3 regions of the Virgibacillus carmonensis genome follow, and region 2 is predicted to be linked to each of the others. Evidence: riboswitches for the same ligand, from Rfam matches in the RefSeq annotation. Region 2 holds a riboswitch; each other region holds the start of a gene.

Region 1 (5,810 bases), on a different contig from region 2:
CACTGGGTTATAATGGAATCAAGATTAAGGAGGTTTATAACCATGTCTTCGTTTAATTGGAATAAAGAAGCGGAATTACAATGGGATAGTCGTGCACAGTTTTGGAATGAACGTAGTGTGAATATGTGGGATAATGGCAGTAGAAAGGATATTATTCCTTTCGTTGAAAAGCATATGAAAGAGGGAAGTAAGATTTACGATATTGGTTGTGGGGATGGGTATGGAACCTGTAAACTACATAAGCTTGGCTATGATGTGGTTGGAATGGATCTTTCAAGTGAGATGATATCCCGTGCCAAGGAACGGAATGTGTCTGATGAGATTTCTTTCATTCAAGGTGATGTGACCGATTTACCATTTGAAAATAATAGCTGTGATGGGATAATGTCAATCAATGTCCTGGAGTGGACAGAGATTCCAGCAAATGCGCTCAAGCAGTTGAGCCATGTGTTGAAAAAAGATGGTCTGCTATGTGTTGGCATATTAGGGCCAACAGCTGGACCACGTACACATAGCTACCCACGAATATACGGCGAAAAGGCTATTGCAAATACGATGATGCCATGGGAGTTTCAAAAACTGACACAGGAAAATAACTTTACATATGTTGATGGTTTTGGTGTTTATCGAGATGGTGTAAAGGAACGGCATCATGAAGGTTTACCAATAGAATTAAAACAGGCATTAACATTCTTATGGGTATTTATGCTACGAAAAGAAGGTGAATAATGATGGAGCGAAATGAAATGGAAGAAAAGGTTATCGAAAGCTATCAAAACGACGAGAAAATGATGATCTTAATTTACGCCCAGTGGTGTATAAACAATGATCTCGAGCCTAGATCCTTATATGAACAGGCATATCCATCACAAATGAAAAACAATGCTTTGGATGAAGCATTAGAATTAACTGTACCGAAAAAAGAGTCAGAAGAAATACCTGACTCCACTGTCTTGAATGTATTACAACTTTTTGGCAATGATGATTTGGCATTTATCGTGCAAGAGCAAATTGACAAGCGTAAAAAGTAGTTTATTTATCAAAAAGCTTTACCAACGCCTGGGTACCGCTATTTTCGTTCCCTTGTTCTGCTAGCTCCGTGTAAAGTTCAAGTGAGAGTGCGAGCCCAGGTGTCAGTATATCCATTTCTTTTGCTGACTCAAGTGCAAGTCTCATATCTTTGATAAAGTGCTTTACGAAGAAACCAGGGGCAAAGTCATCCTTAATCATCCTTGGGGCAAGGTTCGATAATGACCAGCTACCTGCTGCGCCAGTTGTAATGCTTTCTAGAACCTTTTCGGGATCAAGTCCAGCCTTTTTTGCATAAGCAATCGCTTCACAAACACCAATCATGTTGGAAGCAATTGTGATTTGGTTGCAAAGCTTGGTATGTTGGCCAGCACCAGATTCTCCTTGATGAATAATGTTACTTCCCATCACATCGAGAATAGGTTTCAGCTCTTGAAATACATGTGAATTTCCGCCAACCATAATCGATAATGTTCCTTTTTGTGCTCCAACATCTCCGCCCGATACCGGTGCATCTAACGCAAAAAGTCCCCGTTTTCTCGCATCCCTGCCTATTTTCTCAGCTAAAGATGGTTTGGATGTGGTCATGTCCACTACATATGATTTTTTCTTCGCGTTTTCTAAAATTCCATCTTCACCAAAATAGATAGCCTCAACATCATTTGGATATCCAACCATTGTGATGGTTACGTCGACTCCTCGTGCAAGTTCAGCAGCTGATTCACTCCAAGTAGCTCCTTCTTCAATGAGTGACCGCGCTTTTTCTTTTGTACGTGTAAATACTTGAACTGGGTATCCTGCAGTCATCAAATTTTTTGCCATGCTTTTTCCCATTACACCTATTCCAATAAATCCGATTGTTTGTTTAGATTGCACCATTTACTATGACCTCCTATTACTACTTCTACCTAATTAATATTAATTCGACACTTAGTTAAATATTCCTTTTTTACACGGATAGTATTGCAATCATTCTCAACCTATGATAGCCTTGAAACACAATATATTGCTCTACATTTAAAAATTACATACTATATATAGTTTTATCCTACAAGTGTTGGTGGCCAAATTTAATGGCCTTGATAGGGAATCTGGTGCAAAACCAGAACTGTCCCCGCAACTGTGAATGTGGACGAACGAGATATTATCCACTGTATTGTTAGCTTAACGTTAATAATATGGGAAGGTGCTCAAGTAGATGAACACATAAGTCAGGAGACCTGCCAAACCTTGTGAAAAGTTTCCATTCTTCGGGGCCAAAGAAGACGAAACGATGGAGAAGTAGATTATTTCTGTCGTTTTAACCGTTCATGGCCTCCTAGCATGAGCGGTTTTTTAGTACATAAAAAGGAGATGTTGATCATGCAAACTGCAATACTGACGAAAAGCTGGAAAGGTTATTTAGAAGAAAAGGTAAAGAAGGCTTTTCCAACTATGCCAATCCAAGCATTTTTAGACAAAAATGCGATTACGAAAGAAAGTCTATCTACAGAAGAATGGGTAAACCATCTAACATTGGAAGCTTTATCAAATATAGATGAAGAGCATCCTGATTGGACATATGTTGCAGCTATGATTTACTCGGAATGGTTGTACAACCAAGCAGCAACAAATCGAAATTATGATTATGAGAAAAAATATGGTTCGCTTTACAAGTTAATCACGGAGATAACGAAAATTGGAATTTACGACCAGGCCTTATTACATAGCTATGCTAAAGATGAAGTGAATAAGTTAGAAAGATTAATTAGCCCTGAACGAGATCAGCTTTTTACCTTCATCGGTTTAAAAACATTAGCTGATCGTTACTTAGCAAAAAATTATACGAAAGATATTTATGAGCTTCCTCAAGAGCGATTTATGATCATCGCAATGACACTCATGCAGGACGAGCCTAAAGATAAACGTATGGATTTGGTGGGCCAGGCTTATTGGGCAATGAGTAATCTATATATGACCGTTGCAACACCAACACTTTCAAATGCTGGAAAAAGCTATGGGCAGTTGTCTAGCTGTTTTATTGACACATTGGATGATAGTCTACAAAGTATTTATGATAGCAATACCGACATTGCAAATTTATCAAAAAATGGCGGTGGAATCGGCGTCTACCTAGGAAAAATTCGTAGTAGCGGAAGTATGATTAAAGGCTTTAAAGGGGCTTCATCGGGTGTTATTCCATGGATGAAGCAGCTCAATAATACTGCTGTCAGCGTGGATCAGCTTGGCCAGCGTAAGGGTGCTATTTGTGTGTACTTAGATGTTTGGCACAAAGATATCCATTCCTTTTTGGATGCGAAGCTAAATAATGGGGATGAGCGATTTCGGACGCATGATTTGTTTACTGGTGTGACATTACCGGATTTATTTATGGAAAAGGTTAAAGCTCGGGATGATTGGTATTTATTTGATCCTCATGAAATTCGAACTGTAATGGGATACTCATTAGAAAACTTTTACGATGAAGAAAAGCAAAATGGATCTTTCCGTGAAAAATATGCGGAATGTGTTGCAAATCCAATTCTTTCTAAAGAAGCGGTTCCAGCAATTGAAATAATGAAAAGCATTATGAAAGGTCAGCTTGAAACAGGTGGGCCGTTCCTTTTTTACCGGGATGAAGTTAATCGCCAAAATGTAAATAAACATACTGGCATGATTTATTGCAGTAATCTTTGTACAGAAATTATGCAAAACCAAAGCCCAACCATGTTTATTGATCAGCAAACAACAGACGGGAAAATTATGATTACAAAAGAACCAGGAGATTTTGTGGTGTGTAATCTATCTTCAGTTAATTTAGGACGAGCAGTGGTTGATGATGTTTTGGAAAAATTAATACCGATTCAGGTACAAATGCTTGATAATGTGATTGATCTGAATCATATTCCAGTACCACAAGCTACATATACGAATAAACGTTATCGAGCAATAGGACTGGGGACATTTGGGTGGCATCATTTACTGGCGCTGAAACGGATGAAATGGGAAAGTGAGGAATCAATCGAATACGCAGATTGTTTGTATGAAAAAATAGCTTTTTTGACAATCCAGGCAAGTATGAATCTCGCAAAGGAAAAAGAGGCATACCCACTGTTTAGTGAATCTGAATGGGATACCGGGAAATATTTTGAACGAAAAGGGTATGTGAATCAAACGGACATGGAATTTTCCTGGGATCAATTGCAGAAAGATGTACAAAAACACGGCATACGAAATAGCTACTTGATGGCGGTTGCACCGAACTCCTCCACTTCTTTAATAGCTGGGAGTTCAGCAAGTATTGATCCGATTTTTAGAAAATTTTATTCTGAGGAGAAAAAGGATTTTAAAATACCTGTAACAGCACCTGATTTAAACGCTGAAACAACATGGTATTATAAATCTGCTTATTTCATCGATCAAAAATGGAGTGTTGCACAAAATGCCGCTCGTCAAAAACACGTTGACCAGGGTATCTCTTTTAACATTTACGTGCCAAACGGTGTACAAGCGCGTGAATTATTAGAAATACATCTTTTAGCATGGCAATCCGGTTTTAAAACAACGTATTATTTACGATCCACTTCATCAGATATTGAAGAATGTGAATCATGTTCGAGTTAATAATAGGAGGGGAAACTAAATGTCTTCATCGATTCAGATGCGCACAATTATGGACAAGCACGCACCAAATCGTTCAACAAAAATTATTAATGGTAAAAGCTCTAATATTTTAAATTGGGATGATGTCAGATTTGCTTGGGCATACCCGAAATATAAAAAAATGCTGGGTAACTTTTGGACTCCGTTCGAGATTAACATGGCACAGGATCGGAAACAGATTCAAACACTTACAGACAATGAACAGGAAGCTTTTCTGAAAATTATTGGCCTACTGGCTTTACTCGACAGTATTCAAACAGACTATGCGGGGAAAGTTGCTGATTATTTAACCGATTCAAGTCTGAACGCCTTGATGATCATTTTAGCACAACAAGAAGTAATTCATAATCATTCCTATTCATACGTATTATCGAGTCTGGTTTCCAAGTCGAAACAAGACGAGGTATTTGATTTCTGGCGAAGTGAGCCAGTGTTGGAAAAGCGAAATGATTTTATTACAAATGGTTATGAGGAATTTGTTGCAAACCCTAGTGTAGAAAGCTTACTAAAATCAATTGTTTATGATGTTATTTTGGAGGGGTTGTTCTTTTATTCCGGATTTGCATTTTTCTACCATTTAGCACGGAATCAGAAGATGGTCGCAACGTCTACCATGATTAATTATATTAACCGGGATGAACAAATTCATGTTGATTTATTTGTAAAAATCTATAAAGAGGTACTTATTGAATATCCAGAATTTGATTCGGAAGAAATGAGTATTTTCGTTCAACAAACATTTAAAGAAGCAGCTGATTTAGAAATAGAGTGGGCTAACTATATAATTGGTGAGAAAATTACAGGAATTAACATTGAGGATGTAGAATCTTACATTAAGTTTTATGCAAATGTTCGATGTAAACAGCTTGGTTACGAGCGGCCATACCCTGAGTACCGTAAAAACCCTTTACGCTGGATTAAAGCGTATGAAGAAGTTGATTTAGGTAAATCTGACTTTTTTGAGCAAAAATCAAGGCAATATACAAAAGTAAATTATACGGATAATGGATTCGACGATTTATAAAGTGAAACTTCATTTAGAGGGGGTTTTCCTTTTCCCCATTAAATGTTAGTTGAACCAATCGGGCTTGTACGGGTAGTTATCCCCACCCCCATTTTTAACGTGAGGATTTACTGCC
Region 2 (5,810 bases):
GATGAATAACATAACTGGTTTTTTTCAAAGAGCCAGTCTTTACTGGATCTCCATCCAGTGAGCAATTATTTCATTACATAAACCACATCTTCACCAATCACTTTACATATATTTGTTAGAGAACTATCAAAAAACGTTTTCGAAACGTTTTATTTATCTTTATATTAAATTGACTCCAATGGAAAGTCAATCTAAAAAATCAACCAAGGGGATCTATCGGATTGACAGCAATTGGTACATGAATAGCCTCTTTTAAATAATAGGGACCTATCTGTTCAACGGTAGGGTTTTGAAATTTCACAGTTCTATAACCAAAACTCTTTGCTGATATTAGAATAGCTTCTATCATATTTTTATAATGATTATTATCTTCAAAAGAAGTATTATCTTGTAACGTCAATTGAATCTGGTCTCCAAATTCTTTTGTTGTAAATTTGACATTGCTTGGAATTGATTGACTAACATTGATTTCTTCTTCTGTACTTCCCATTTCACGTAATGCCATTTCAAAGTCCGTATTTTCTTCTAATGTAATGGGTAATAAGAACTTTTTATTACTATCTATCACCGTGTATATTTTATAACTCGTTTTTTTTATAACTTCACTACTTTCACTTTGTTTCTTTTCATTAGTAAAAATTTTGTGATTAAATTGACTGGAATGAAACATTTTGGATAATGTATTTTCAGCTAGCATTACTTGTTTAGCATGAAGATCCCTTGGAGTTATGAAAGATACGGGAATGACATAACCCGTATTTTTGTCAGTTACCTCTCCATGAACAATTATTTCGGTATCACTAATATCATGGATAACTAAATTAGAATCAGTATTTTCCACAGTACTCCTTAGTTGATTTTCCTGCGTACTTTTGTCACCTTCACTCACAGATTCCTGTGAAGTTGAATGTTGTTGATCACTCATTTTATCTGCTGCGTTTTCATCATTTAGTGTTGTATATTCCCCAGTGTTCATCACTATAACAATAACCAACAATGCTACAAAAATGGTGCTGAATACCGGAATTAAAATCAATCTTTTCTGTTTCCTTTTTGGTTGACGATTCATTTGGGTAGAGATGCGCTCATATAACGCTTCTTTTTTAGTATCAGGAATAATATCAGGCATTTCTTCTAATACTTTTTTGATGTGTTCTTCTTGCTGATTGGATGTCGCCATTATGCATCTCCCCCTTCCTGTTCATTGTTATTGATTAGTTTTTTTAGTATCTTTAGTCCCCGATGTTGTGTTGTTTTTACCTTACTTTCACTAAAACCTAGTATTTCTGCAGTTTCTTTAATCGAAAATGATTGTATGTATCTTAAAATGATGACACTCTTTTGAGCGGGGGTACAATAATCTAGATAGCTATATATTTTTTGTATATCCTCATTTTGTACAGCTATTTCTTCAGGTAATGGTTGCGTATCTGAAAGTGATGGACCTTTTTCAGCCCAGTCAAAAAATTCATAAATCCGATTTCTTTTTCTTTTTTGCGCACGAAAATAATCAATTATAATATGCCTAGCAATAGAAAACAACCACGTCTTCTCACTGCTCTCCCCCCGGAAGTTTTGGTAAGAGCTGAGTACTTTAATATAAACTTCCTGAACAAGATCTTCTGTTAGTTGTTTATCTTTTACCATGTAAAAAACAAACTTATTCAAATCACGATGATAGTTATCATACAAATCTTCAAAAATATCTTTCATAACGATTCCCCATTCAACTATTAGTCGTATCTATGAATCAAAACGTTACAGCTTACTATAAGGTGCTTGTTGAAAAAGTCGACAAAGAACGAAACGTCCTGTGGGCGCAAAGGTTTCTGAGGACCAGAAAAACTGAGCACTAAAATCACCCCCGAAGCATTACTTCGCACGCAGAAAAAGTATTCTTCTTTTTTAAGGAACGTAAAAATTCGCCGTTTATCATTTGATGACTTTCTGAACAATCTCTATAACTATAATCAAAAAAAGAAAAAATACCAACCCAGTTTAGTTGGTATTTTGAAGAGGAAATCGTTCCTTTGCATATCTTTCAAAGAAATAAGATATAATTGGATAAAGTAAAACTATAAATACTCCGTTTCCAACTGCATGTGCTGTATCAAAAGGAAGTCCAGCCAAATAATAAGGAAGAAATTCACCTGCTATTGTATATGTAGTTAGCGAAAGAACAAATCCATACAAATAGCCACAGAATACAGCATAAATAGTTAGCAACATGATTGAATGCTTCTTTCTATATTTGCCAATTAATCCACTAATCAATCCAATTATGGCCCATGCTACAATCTGCCAGATGGTCCATAAACCCATTCCCAGTATCATATTAGTTAGAAATGTAGTTAATACTGCCAACGTCATGGCAGCGACTGGTCCTAAAAATAAACCGCAGACGATGATAATTGCCGTAACCGGTTGCACGTTAGGCAAAAATGAAAACGCAAATCTACCGACTACACCAAGCGCTGCCAATAGTGCAAGTAATGTTAATTTATAGGTATTCATTTTATGGTTGTTCATTTAACGTCATTCCCAAGATTGTAAATCGAAGTTAACGGAATCACCAGGTGTTAATTCAAGCTCTTTTGCTCCAACACTTGCCATCTCATCATTAACGAAGACCATCCAAGCCATTTGTTCACTTTCCTTTGCCTCAATTCCTTCAATGGATGTAATGTAACCTGCGTCATCTTTAACTTCAAAGTTTTCCTTCATAACATCGTAAAGAATTGCCCCATCTTCTATCGCAATTTCTTTTTCTTTAACCGTTTCTTCCCCTTTACTTTTCGTAATAGCAATGGTTACTACATCTTCCTCTTGATTTTCTTGGTCAGAAGTAGTAGTTTCAGTAGATTCTGTTTGCTCATTTGTAGCATTTGATTGTTCATTGTTAGTGCCTTCAGAACTACATCCTCCTAAAACAACAATAACAGCTATAAATGACACTAGAAAAAGTTTAACCTTACTCATCTTCTAAAACCCCCAATTTTTTATTGTGAAGATTTAGGCGTTAGATATCCGATATAAACATAGATGAACGTTGTATTAAAATCAAAAAAGCTAACTCTTCACCTGAGAGTTAGCTAAATCTAAATAAGACAATCGAACAATTATATATATACATACTACTATTCGGGTTATCTCAAGTCGCTTTTATCCTCGAAGCATTGAAACATCAGAAAAAGGCAGGTCTACTGACTTGTGATATCACCCTACTCTAAGCCCTTCCCATATGGTTACATACAGTGGATTCGCCTATTTCGTACACCACTTACAGTTGCGAGGACAGTTCTAGTTTTCCACTAGATTCCCTATTAAGCATAAGCACCCTTTTCACGATTTTTATTCAATTATTGTACAATTCTTATCTTACCAAACTAGACCGAATTAAGCAATTTTATCTGATTATGACAGAGGAATTTTAAAGGTAAAGGTTGTTCCTTCATTAAGTTTGCTTTTTACCGATATTGTTCCTTGATGGGCATCAATAATATTTTTAGCAATTGCTAGACCTAATCCAGTACCTTTTTTCTCCTTGTTTCTAGTTCTCGACTTATCAGCCTTGTAAAACCGTTCAAAAACAAAAGGTATATCCTCTTCAGGAATCCCACTGCCACTATCCTCAATGGAAACGTGCAATTCGTCATTATTTATTTCAACTAAAACATTTACAAATCCATTTTCAGTTGTATGCCTTATAGCATTGTCAATTAAATTAGTAAAAACTTGTTCCATTCGATCTGGGTCAATAGTAATAAATGAATCTTTACTGGTAGTAGATTGTAAACTTAAATCTATTTTTCTATCCAGTGATATACCATTGAATTTCTTGATGATACGATTTATATAACTGTACGCGTCGACTTTTTCCATATTTAATTGGATATGTCCTGCTTCCATTCTAGCAAGATCCAATAACTCATTTACCAAACGGCCCATGCGCAATGATTCTTCATGAATTATTTTTGCCAAATCATTTTTATCTTCTTTGGTTTCTGCTACATCATCTACTATTGCTTCACTATACCCTTGTAACATCGAAATCGGTGTCCGCAGCTCATGGGAAACATTGGCTATGAAATCCTTGCGAAGTTTGTCTAAGCGTCGTTCTTCAGTCATATCACGAATAACTGCAACAGCGCCACGTACGTAGGATTGATCATATAATGGCGTCATAATCATAACCCAGTTTCTTCCTTGCAAACTTATCTCATGTATGGCTGCCTTTTCACTTTTAATTACACCCTGTAAAATTAGGTTTAATTCTTCAGGTAGTTGATTGTGTGATTCTGTTAATTGCTTACTATTTTCAAAATACCAGCTTTCAATAAATTGTTTAGCAGGTGGATTGGTAACAATCATATCCCCATTACGATTCAACGTTATTACTCCATCAGCCATGGAACTAACGATACTAGACAGCTGTTCTTTTTCTTGACGTAAGGCATTAATATGAAATTTTAATTGTCTTCCCATCCGGTTGAATGCCATGGCTAGTTCACCAATTTCATCATGTGTTAAAATGGGAACTTTTGTATTAAACTCTCCCCTTGTTAAATCAAAAGCTGCCTCACGCATTTTAATTAAAGGAGAAGTAATTCTTGTTGATAAAAAAAATGCAAAAATAGTAGTTAAAATAATGGCTATTCCAGCAGCTAGAAATATGATTTTCGTTGTTTCAGCTTTTGTCTTGTCCACTACCTCCAAGGATTGATAAACATATACTGCCCCACTCCCATTTCCAACGGGGGTGCCAACTATCATGACTTTACTATCATTATTTGGAAGGGTCATTTGTTTTTTCACCTGTTGATCGTCTGATATTACTCTTGCTAACCTGTCATCATTCTTAATCCACCCTGGTTGAAGTGCAGGTAAATCATCATTACTACTTTTGGAAACCCAAATCGTTCCATCATTAAAAATAATGGCAACTCGGCTAGAAGGTTCTTTCACACGATTGGTTGTCTCGTAAACTAAGTTTTCGTTTTCGTATTGTTTAACCATTACAGATACTTTTGTTGCTGTTTGGAGTAAGTCTTCTTCAGCCTCATCTATATGAAAGTTCTCGAAGAATTCAAGTAAAAAAATGGTTAGAATAAATAATACAAAAGAAACTAGCAATAAAATGGTAACTGCTAGTTTCCCGACCACACTACGCCAAAACATTATACATCATCTACTTCAAATTTATATCCCACGCCCCACACCGTAACAATCATCTTGGATGCCTCGCTGGATACATTATTTAACTTTTCTCTTAACCGTTTTACATGTGTATCAACTGTGCGTAAGTCTCCAAAAAACTCATATTGCCAGACTTCTTTTAGTAATTGTTCCCGATTAAATACTTTGTCTGGTGCTTTAGCAAGGAAACAAAGTAATTCATATTCTTTTGGTGTTAAGCTAACCTCTTTACCATCTGCTAATACACGGTGTGCATCATGATTAATTGATAAGTGAGGGAAAACAAGCATATCTTTTGGTATAGAATCATTTTCTTTAAAATTTGTTTGTGATGATGATCTTCTAAGTATAGCCTTGACACGTAAAACAACTTCTCGGGGGCTAAATGGTTTCACAATGTAATCATCTGTCCCCACTTCAAATCCTTGAACCCGATTGGCTTCTTCTCCCTTTGCAGTCAACATGATAACAGGAGTTTGTTTTTCTTTTCTTAATTCCTGGCAGACTTCTATTCCATCCATACCAGGCATCATAATATCCAATAGGACAACATCATAATCATTTTCTAATGCCAGCTCTAATGCATCTGTCCCATTATCAGCTTCTTCAACAAT
Region 3 (5,810 bases), on a different contig from region 2:
GAAAATTTTGCGCGTGGTGTGCTAGTTCGTCAAGAAGATGATTATCTTCATATTGATATGTATATTATTGTAAGCTATGGTACAAAAATATCCGAAGTAGCGCACAACGTACAATCACAGGTTAAATATACATTGAATAAATCATTAGGACTGTCCATAGACTCAGTCAATATTTATATTCAAGGTGTGCGTGTAGAAAAAGATTGATCCTTTGTTTATTTGTAATGAAAGAGGAGGAACTGTAGTGACAGTACGAACGTTAGACGGCATAATCTTCGCACAGATGGTACGCTCTGGAGCACACCATCTAACAAACAATGCCAAAAAAATTGATGCTCTGAATGTATTTCCAGTACCAGATGGAGATACAGGTACAAACATGAATTTATCGATGACTTCAGGAGCAAGTGAAGTAAAGAAAATGGATAGTTCTAATATCTCAGAAGTAGCCCTTGCTTTTTCTAAAGGCCTATTAATGGGAGCTAGAGGTAATTCGGGTGTAATTTTGTCCCAAATATTCCGTGGTTTTGCAAAAGGTATGGACAAAAAGGAAGATCTAACAACGAAGGACCTGGCTAAAGCTTTTGATATGGGTGTTTCCACTGCATATAAGGCTGTAATGAAGCCTGTTGAAGGTACAATTTTAACAGTGGTAAAAGACGCTGCAAAAGTAGCAGTTAAAGAAGCGAAAAATGAAAAAGATGTAATCGCTTTAATGGAAAAAGTTTTAGTTGAAGCAAAAGCATCACTTAAACGTACGCCCAGTCTTTTACCTGTTTTGAAAGAAGTAGGTGTAGTGGACTCAGGTGGGCAAGGTCTTGTTACCATTTATGAAGGATTCTTAGCCGCGTTAAAAGGAGAAGAACTGCCTGAAGGTGTGACATCGGATGTTGAAATGGATGAAATGGTGAATGCAGAACACCATAAAATCGCTCAGGATTTCATGGATACAAGTGAAATCGAATTTGGCTATTGTACAGAATTCATGGTTAAATTTGAAGAAAAAAAGACAAAGGAACATCCATATAATGAAGAAGAATTCCGGGACGAATTAAGTGACCTCGGCGATTCGCTGTTAGTTGTTTCAGATGAAGATGTAGTAAAAGTACATGTCCATGCTGAATATCCTGGTGATGCTATGACATTAGGTCAACGGTATGGAAGCTTAATTAATATGAAAATAGAAAATATGCGTGAGCAACATACTGCTATTGTTGGTGACAAAAAACCAGCTCCTAAGGAAAAGGTTCCATATGCAATTGTGACAGTTGCGATGGGTAAAGGCTTGAAGTCATTACTTGAAAGTTTAGGTGCTTCAATTGTTATTGAAGGTGGCCAAACGATGAACCCTAGCACGCAGGATATAACAAATGCGATAATCGACGCAAACGCAAAAAATGTACTTATTTTACCTAATAATAAAAATATTATAATGGCTGCTGAACAAGCGGCAGAGCTTGCAGAAGTTAATGCTGCTGTCGTTCCTTCAAAAACAATTCCACAAGGAATAAGTGCTATTCTTGCTTTTCATCCGGATTCTGAGATAAATGAAAACAAAAAAGCAATGCATGAAGCATGTGGGCATGTTAAGACTGGACAAGTTACCTATGCAGTTCGTGATACTCAAATAGATGGAATACCAATTGAAAATGGTAATTTCATGGGGATTGCAGATGGGAAAATTAAAGCAACACATCAAGATAAATTGGAGACTGTGCGATTGCTTTTGGAAGGTATGATCACAGAAGATGATGAAATCCTTACAATCCTGCAAGGGGAAGATGTAAGTGATGAAGAAGTAGAAAAGCTTGTCAACTATGTAGAAGATACATATGAAGATGTAGAGGTTGAAGTCCATAACGGGAATCAGCCGATATATTCGTATATTTTTTCGGTGGAATAAGTTGGAATTAAGTTAAAAATTTTTAAAAAGCGAAGGGCATTGTCTCTTTGCTTTTTTCTATTAGCACTAACAGTAGCTTCTTATCTCGGGAAAGATACATAGAACATATTAAACGAAAATGACTCACTTCATGATATAATAAATCGAAATTAATATTAATTTTATGGTGACTTTGAGAAAAGTTGAAAAGGGAAGTTGGTTAAAATCCAACGCGGTCCCGCCACTGTATTGAGTAGAATCCATTATAAAACCACTGTTTCTAAAGAAATGGGAAGGGGTAAAAGGATTTGATGACTCTGAGCCAGGAGACCTGCCATAAGGAAGTACATTTTTTCCTACGGGAGATAGGGGGATGTTTGCGATCAAATAATTTCATTCGGAATTATTATGTATTGTCATGCCATCTTCTGATTTTTAGAGGGTGTTTTTTTATTTTACTGGGAGGTTTTTTTATTATGGGAAATATCATTGTACCAATTACTAAAACAGTTCAAACTCGCTTGGTCCTACCACCAGACACCAATCACTTAGATACGATATTTGGTGGAAAGGTATTAGCTTATATCGATGAAATAGCTGCCCTAACAGCGATGAAACATTCAAGTAGTGCTGTTGTTACTGCCTCGATTGATTCGGTCGATTTTCTTTCATCGGCTAAAGTAGGAGATTCATTGACGCTTGAAGCATATGTAACTTACACCGGAAATAGCTCGATGGAGGTTTATGTAAAAGTAACCGCACATGATTTGATCCGAAATAAGATAACACTAACGACAGAATCGTTTCTTACGATGGTTGCAGTAAATGAGAAAGGGAAGCCTGTTCCAGTACCAAAGGTGTCACCACAGACGGATGAAGAAAAGCAACTCCATGCAACAGCTCCAGCGAGGAGGGAAAATAGAAAAAGACGTGCGTCTCTGCGATAATGAGGTCTGGGAGATGTAGCAATGCTAACGTTATATATTACGAGACACGGGGAGACTGTGTGGAACATGGAAAAGCGCATGCAAGGCTGGAAAGATTCCGAACTAACCCAGAACGGTATCAAAAATGCGATTCGTTTAGGAGGGCGACTGAAAGATGTTGATTTCGGAGCAGTTTATGTCAGTTCTAGCAACCGAACTAGAAAAACAGCCGAATTAATATGTGGGGAAAGAAAGTTATCCGTTAATTTAGATGACAATCTACGAGAGATTAATATGGGAGATTGGGAAGGCCAGTTACAATCGAAAATAGTGGCAACCAATCAGGAACAAATGGAATCCTTTTGGAAAACACCACATCTTTACACGTCAGCTACTGGAGAAAGTTTTACCGAACTACGCGAGCGTGTGTTAGGAGCAATAAATCGTATTAAAGAAGAAAACAAGGATGGAAAAGTCCTGGTTGTTACCCATGGTGTGGTAATAAAAAGCTTAATGGCGTACTTCAAACAGGCATCCACTGAAAAACTTTGGGACCCACCGTACATAAAAGGGACTAGTTTAACAATCGTAGAACTAGATGGTAATGAAGCGAATGTTGTTATGGAAGGCGACTTTTCGCACGGTAAATAATTAAAAAACATAAATATTATATCAGGGCGAAAGGATAAATGTACACTTACGAATCGTTTGAAACATTTTGGGTATTCACTTTGCTGCATTAAAGAATCCATGAGCATTTTCATGGAGAGTATTGAAGCCCTATTCAGCAATCGGATGCAGATCCGAATAAACAAAAATAACCACCCTTAGCCTACGAACTAGTGGTGGTTATTTCTTTACTTATAAGTTGCCTCTTTGATGGGCTATCGGACTTAGACTGAGTGGTGTCAGCGCACCGTTCAGCCTTTTACTATTGTTTGGATAATTCTCACCAAAGCCTTCATTGTTACTTTCTATCAATAAAATATATTAAATAAACTAGGAATGTATCGTAAAGCGTTTCTTTCAAGAAACTTTCTTTGGTACTTAATCAGTTGACAATAGTAACCTCCACCATTCTTCTACCCCAGTTGTACGCTTGATCCTTAGTTGGAAGATGGACATCTATTTTTCTCCCATTGATAGCACCACCGGTATCCGCTGCAATGGCATAACCATAGCCTTCTACATGGACCTTTGTACCAAGAGGTATTACGTTCGGGTCAACGGCAATAACTTTCGCATTGGGGTTATTTATCAAATTTACCCCTGTTGACGTTATCCCTGAACACCCTGTGCAATAAGCTGTGTAAGCAGTTGCTTCAACAGAAAATGTTCTTCCTTCTACTTCCTCTTCCGCTTTACTTACATTTTTACTTACTTTCGCTTCAGCTGGCTCAGTTTTAGGGACACGGGCGGTTGTGCTAGTATCTTCTGTCTCTTGTGCCTCTTGTTTTGTTGCTTCCTGTTGAGCAGGTTCCGTCCCATTTATAATCAACCGTTGTCCGGTGATGATTAAATCAGAAGGAAGATCATTCCACGCTTTTAGGCTCGCGACCGTTACGCCAATACTGTGATTTTTGCTGATGTGGCTCAGTGTATCTCCCTTTTTAACAATGTAATAATCTATTTTACTTTCATTAATTTTCAATACCTGTTTAGGAAGTATTAAAGAGGATTCTAATCCATTTATATCCATCAATTCGTCCACGTTTGTATTATGGTTAATTGCTATATCCCAAAGAGTGTCTCCCTTTTTTACTTCATATTCAGCTGCAGATACGGATGTTGCAAAAATACCTGTAAATAGTAAACCTACAAATAAAGCTACTAACTTTTTCATTTATGTAGTCCCCCTTTAATAATTGACAAGCTAATCTTACCACGGTATTTCTATGTGTGCGGTTACAGCTTGTTTAAAAGAGGGTGACAAGGATTACAAGTAAAATAAGTTATGATTAATAGGTTCTATTTGCTCTATCTCCTGCATATACTATACTAGAGGCTCCTATGCGATTGACTAATTATACCTATATTCTACCATTCGGATTGAAGATTCCATGATCGTAACAACTATAATAAAGTGCCGAAAAAGAGAAGAAATGAAAATTATAAAATTGATCTTCAGTAATCACGAGCAAATCCGTAGAAGAAGAATATGCTCTTTTTTATATGCGAGTTTCGGATGCATATAACAAGTTACGGTTGTAAAGAATATAAAATAAAGATGCGTTAGGTAACTAAACATGCCCAATATAATAAAAATTTTTACCAGAGGAAAGGAATATAGGAACAAATGAAGCCAAAATACAAAGCAAAATTACTGAAAAAAGAAGAAATTGCGAATGACACAATGGCCTTTTACTGGGAAAAACCACAGGGGTTTACATATAAAGCTGGGCAATATTGCGATATGACACTGAACAAACCGAAAGTGACCAATGATGAAGTTAAAGAGCGTGCATTTTCAATGGCATCCGCTCCGTATGAAAAGGAGGTTATGACGGCCACTCGTATATCTGATTCGGCTTTTAAACAGTGGATAGAAGATTTCACAATTGGCACAGAGGTAAAATTCGATGAGCCCCGCGGCGAATTTACCTTACACGAGGATAGCACGACGCCAGCTGTATTTATAATTGGTGGTATCGGAATCACGCCGGTACGGAGCATCATTGCTCAGGCTACACATGACCAACTGCCTCACAAGCTTACCCTGTTGTATGCCAACGAAACCCAAGTAGATTCAGCATTTATGACCGATTTAAAGGGTTTTGCCGAAAAAAATCCGAACTTTTCGTTTGTGCCTGTGATGACCGATACCGAACCCAATGAATGGGGAGGAGAAAGCGGTTTGATTGACGCTGGTATGCTCAAGAGAAATGTATCGAATATTAGCAAGCCGATTTACTATTTATGCGGTCCTCCTGGTATGGTCAAAGACATGCGTCAAATGCTTGTTGAGGCTGGAGTTAATGAAAACAACATCAGAATTGAAGAAT

What was found. Region 2 has a riboswitch for cobalamin ahead of AC3G7N_RS05465 (DUF4430 domain-containing protein). Riboswitches for the same ligand answer to the same signal wherever they lie in the genome.
Region 1: it holds a riboswitch for cobalamin, as region 2 does, so the genes downstream of both, AC3G7N_RS10450 (ribonucleoside-diphosphate reductase subunit alpha) here and AC3G7N_RS05465 (DUF4430 domain-containing protein) in region 2, are expected to answer to the same signal.
Region 3: it holds a riboswitch for cobalamin, as region 2 does, so the genes downstream of both, AC3G7N_RS03430 (acyl-CoA thioesterase) here and AC3G7N_RS05465 (DUF4430 domain-containing protein) in region 2, are expected to answer to the same signal.

Annotation. Positions count from the first base shown of each region.
Region 1 is NZ_JBYQFJ010000010.1:122,295-128,104, reverse strand. It holds gene AC3G7N_RS10465 (class I SAM-dependent methyltransferase) at 43-729, shown strand; gene yxiS (protein YxiS) at 732-1,031, shown strand; gene AC3G7N_RS10455 (NAD(P)-dependent oxidoreductase) at 1,033-1,908, opposite strand; cobalamin riboswitch at 2,071-2,271, shown strand; gene AC3G7N_RS10450 (ribonucleoside-diphosphate reductase subunit alpha) at 2,392-4,632, shown strand; gene AC3G7N_RS10445 (ribonucleotide-diphosphate reductase subunit beta) at 4,652-5,695, shown strand.
Region 2 is NZ_JBYQFJ010000005.1:54,982-60,791, reverse strand. It holds gene AC3G7N_RS05485 (ferredoxin) at 1-9, shown strand, start outside; gene AC3G7N_RS05480 (hypothetical protein) at 200-1,180, opposite strand; gene sigX (RNA polymerase sigma factor SigX) at 1,180-1,713, opposite strand; gene AC3G7N_RS05470 (ECF transporter S component) at 1,999-2,529, opposite strand; gene AC3G7N_RS05465 (DUF4430 domain-containing protein) at 2,536-2,979, opposite strand; cobalamin riboswitch at 3,177-3,357, opposite strand; gene AC3G7N_RS05460 (ATP-binding protein) at 3,415-5,178, opposite strand; gene AC3G7N_RS05455 (response regulator transcription factor) at 5,178-5,810, opposite strand, start outside.
Region 3 is NZ_JBYQFJ010000003.1:152,264-158,073, forward strand. It holds gene AC3G7N_RS03420 (Asp23/Gls24 family envelope stress response protein) at 1-207, shown strand, start outside; gene AC3G7N_RS03425 (DAK2 domain-containing protein) at 245-1,903, shown strand; cobalamin riboswitch at 2,051-2,235, shown strand; gene AC3G7N_RS03430 (acyl-CoA thioesterase) at 2,359-2,829, shown strand; gene AC3G7N_RS03435 (histidine phosphatase family protein) at 2,851-3,459, shown strand; gene AC3G7N_RS03440 (3D domain-containing protein) at 3,860-4,651, opposite strand; gene AC3G7N_RS03445 (FAD-dependent oxidoreductase) at 5,105-5,810, shown strand, end outside.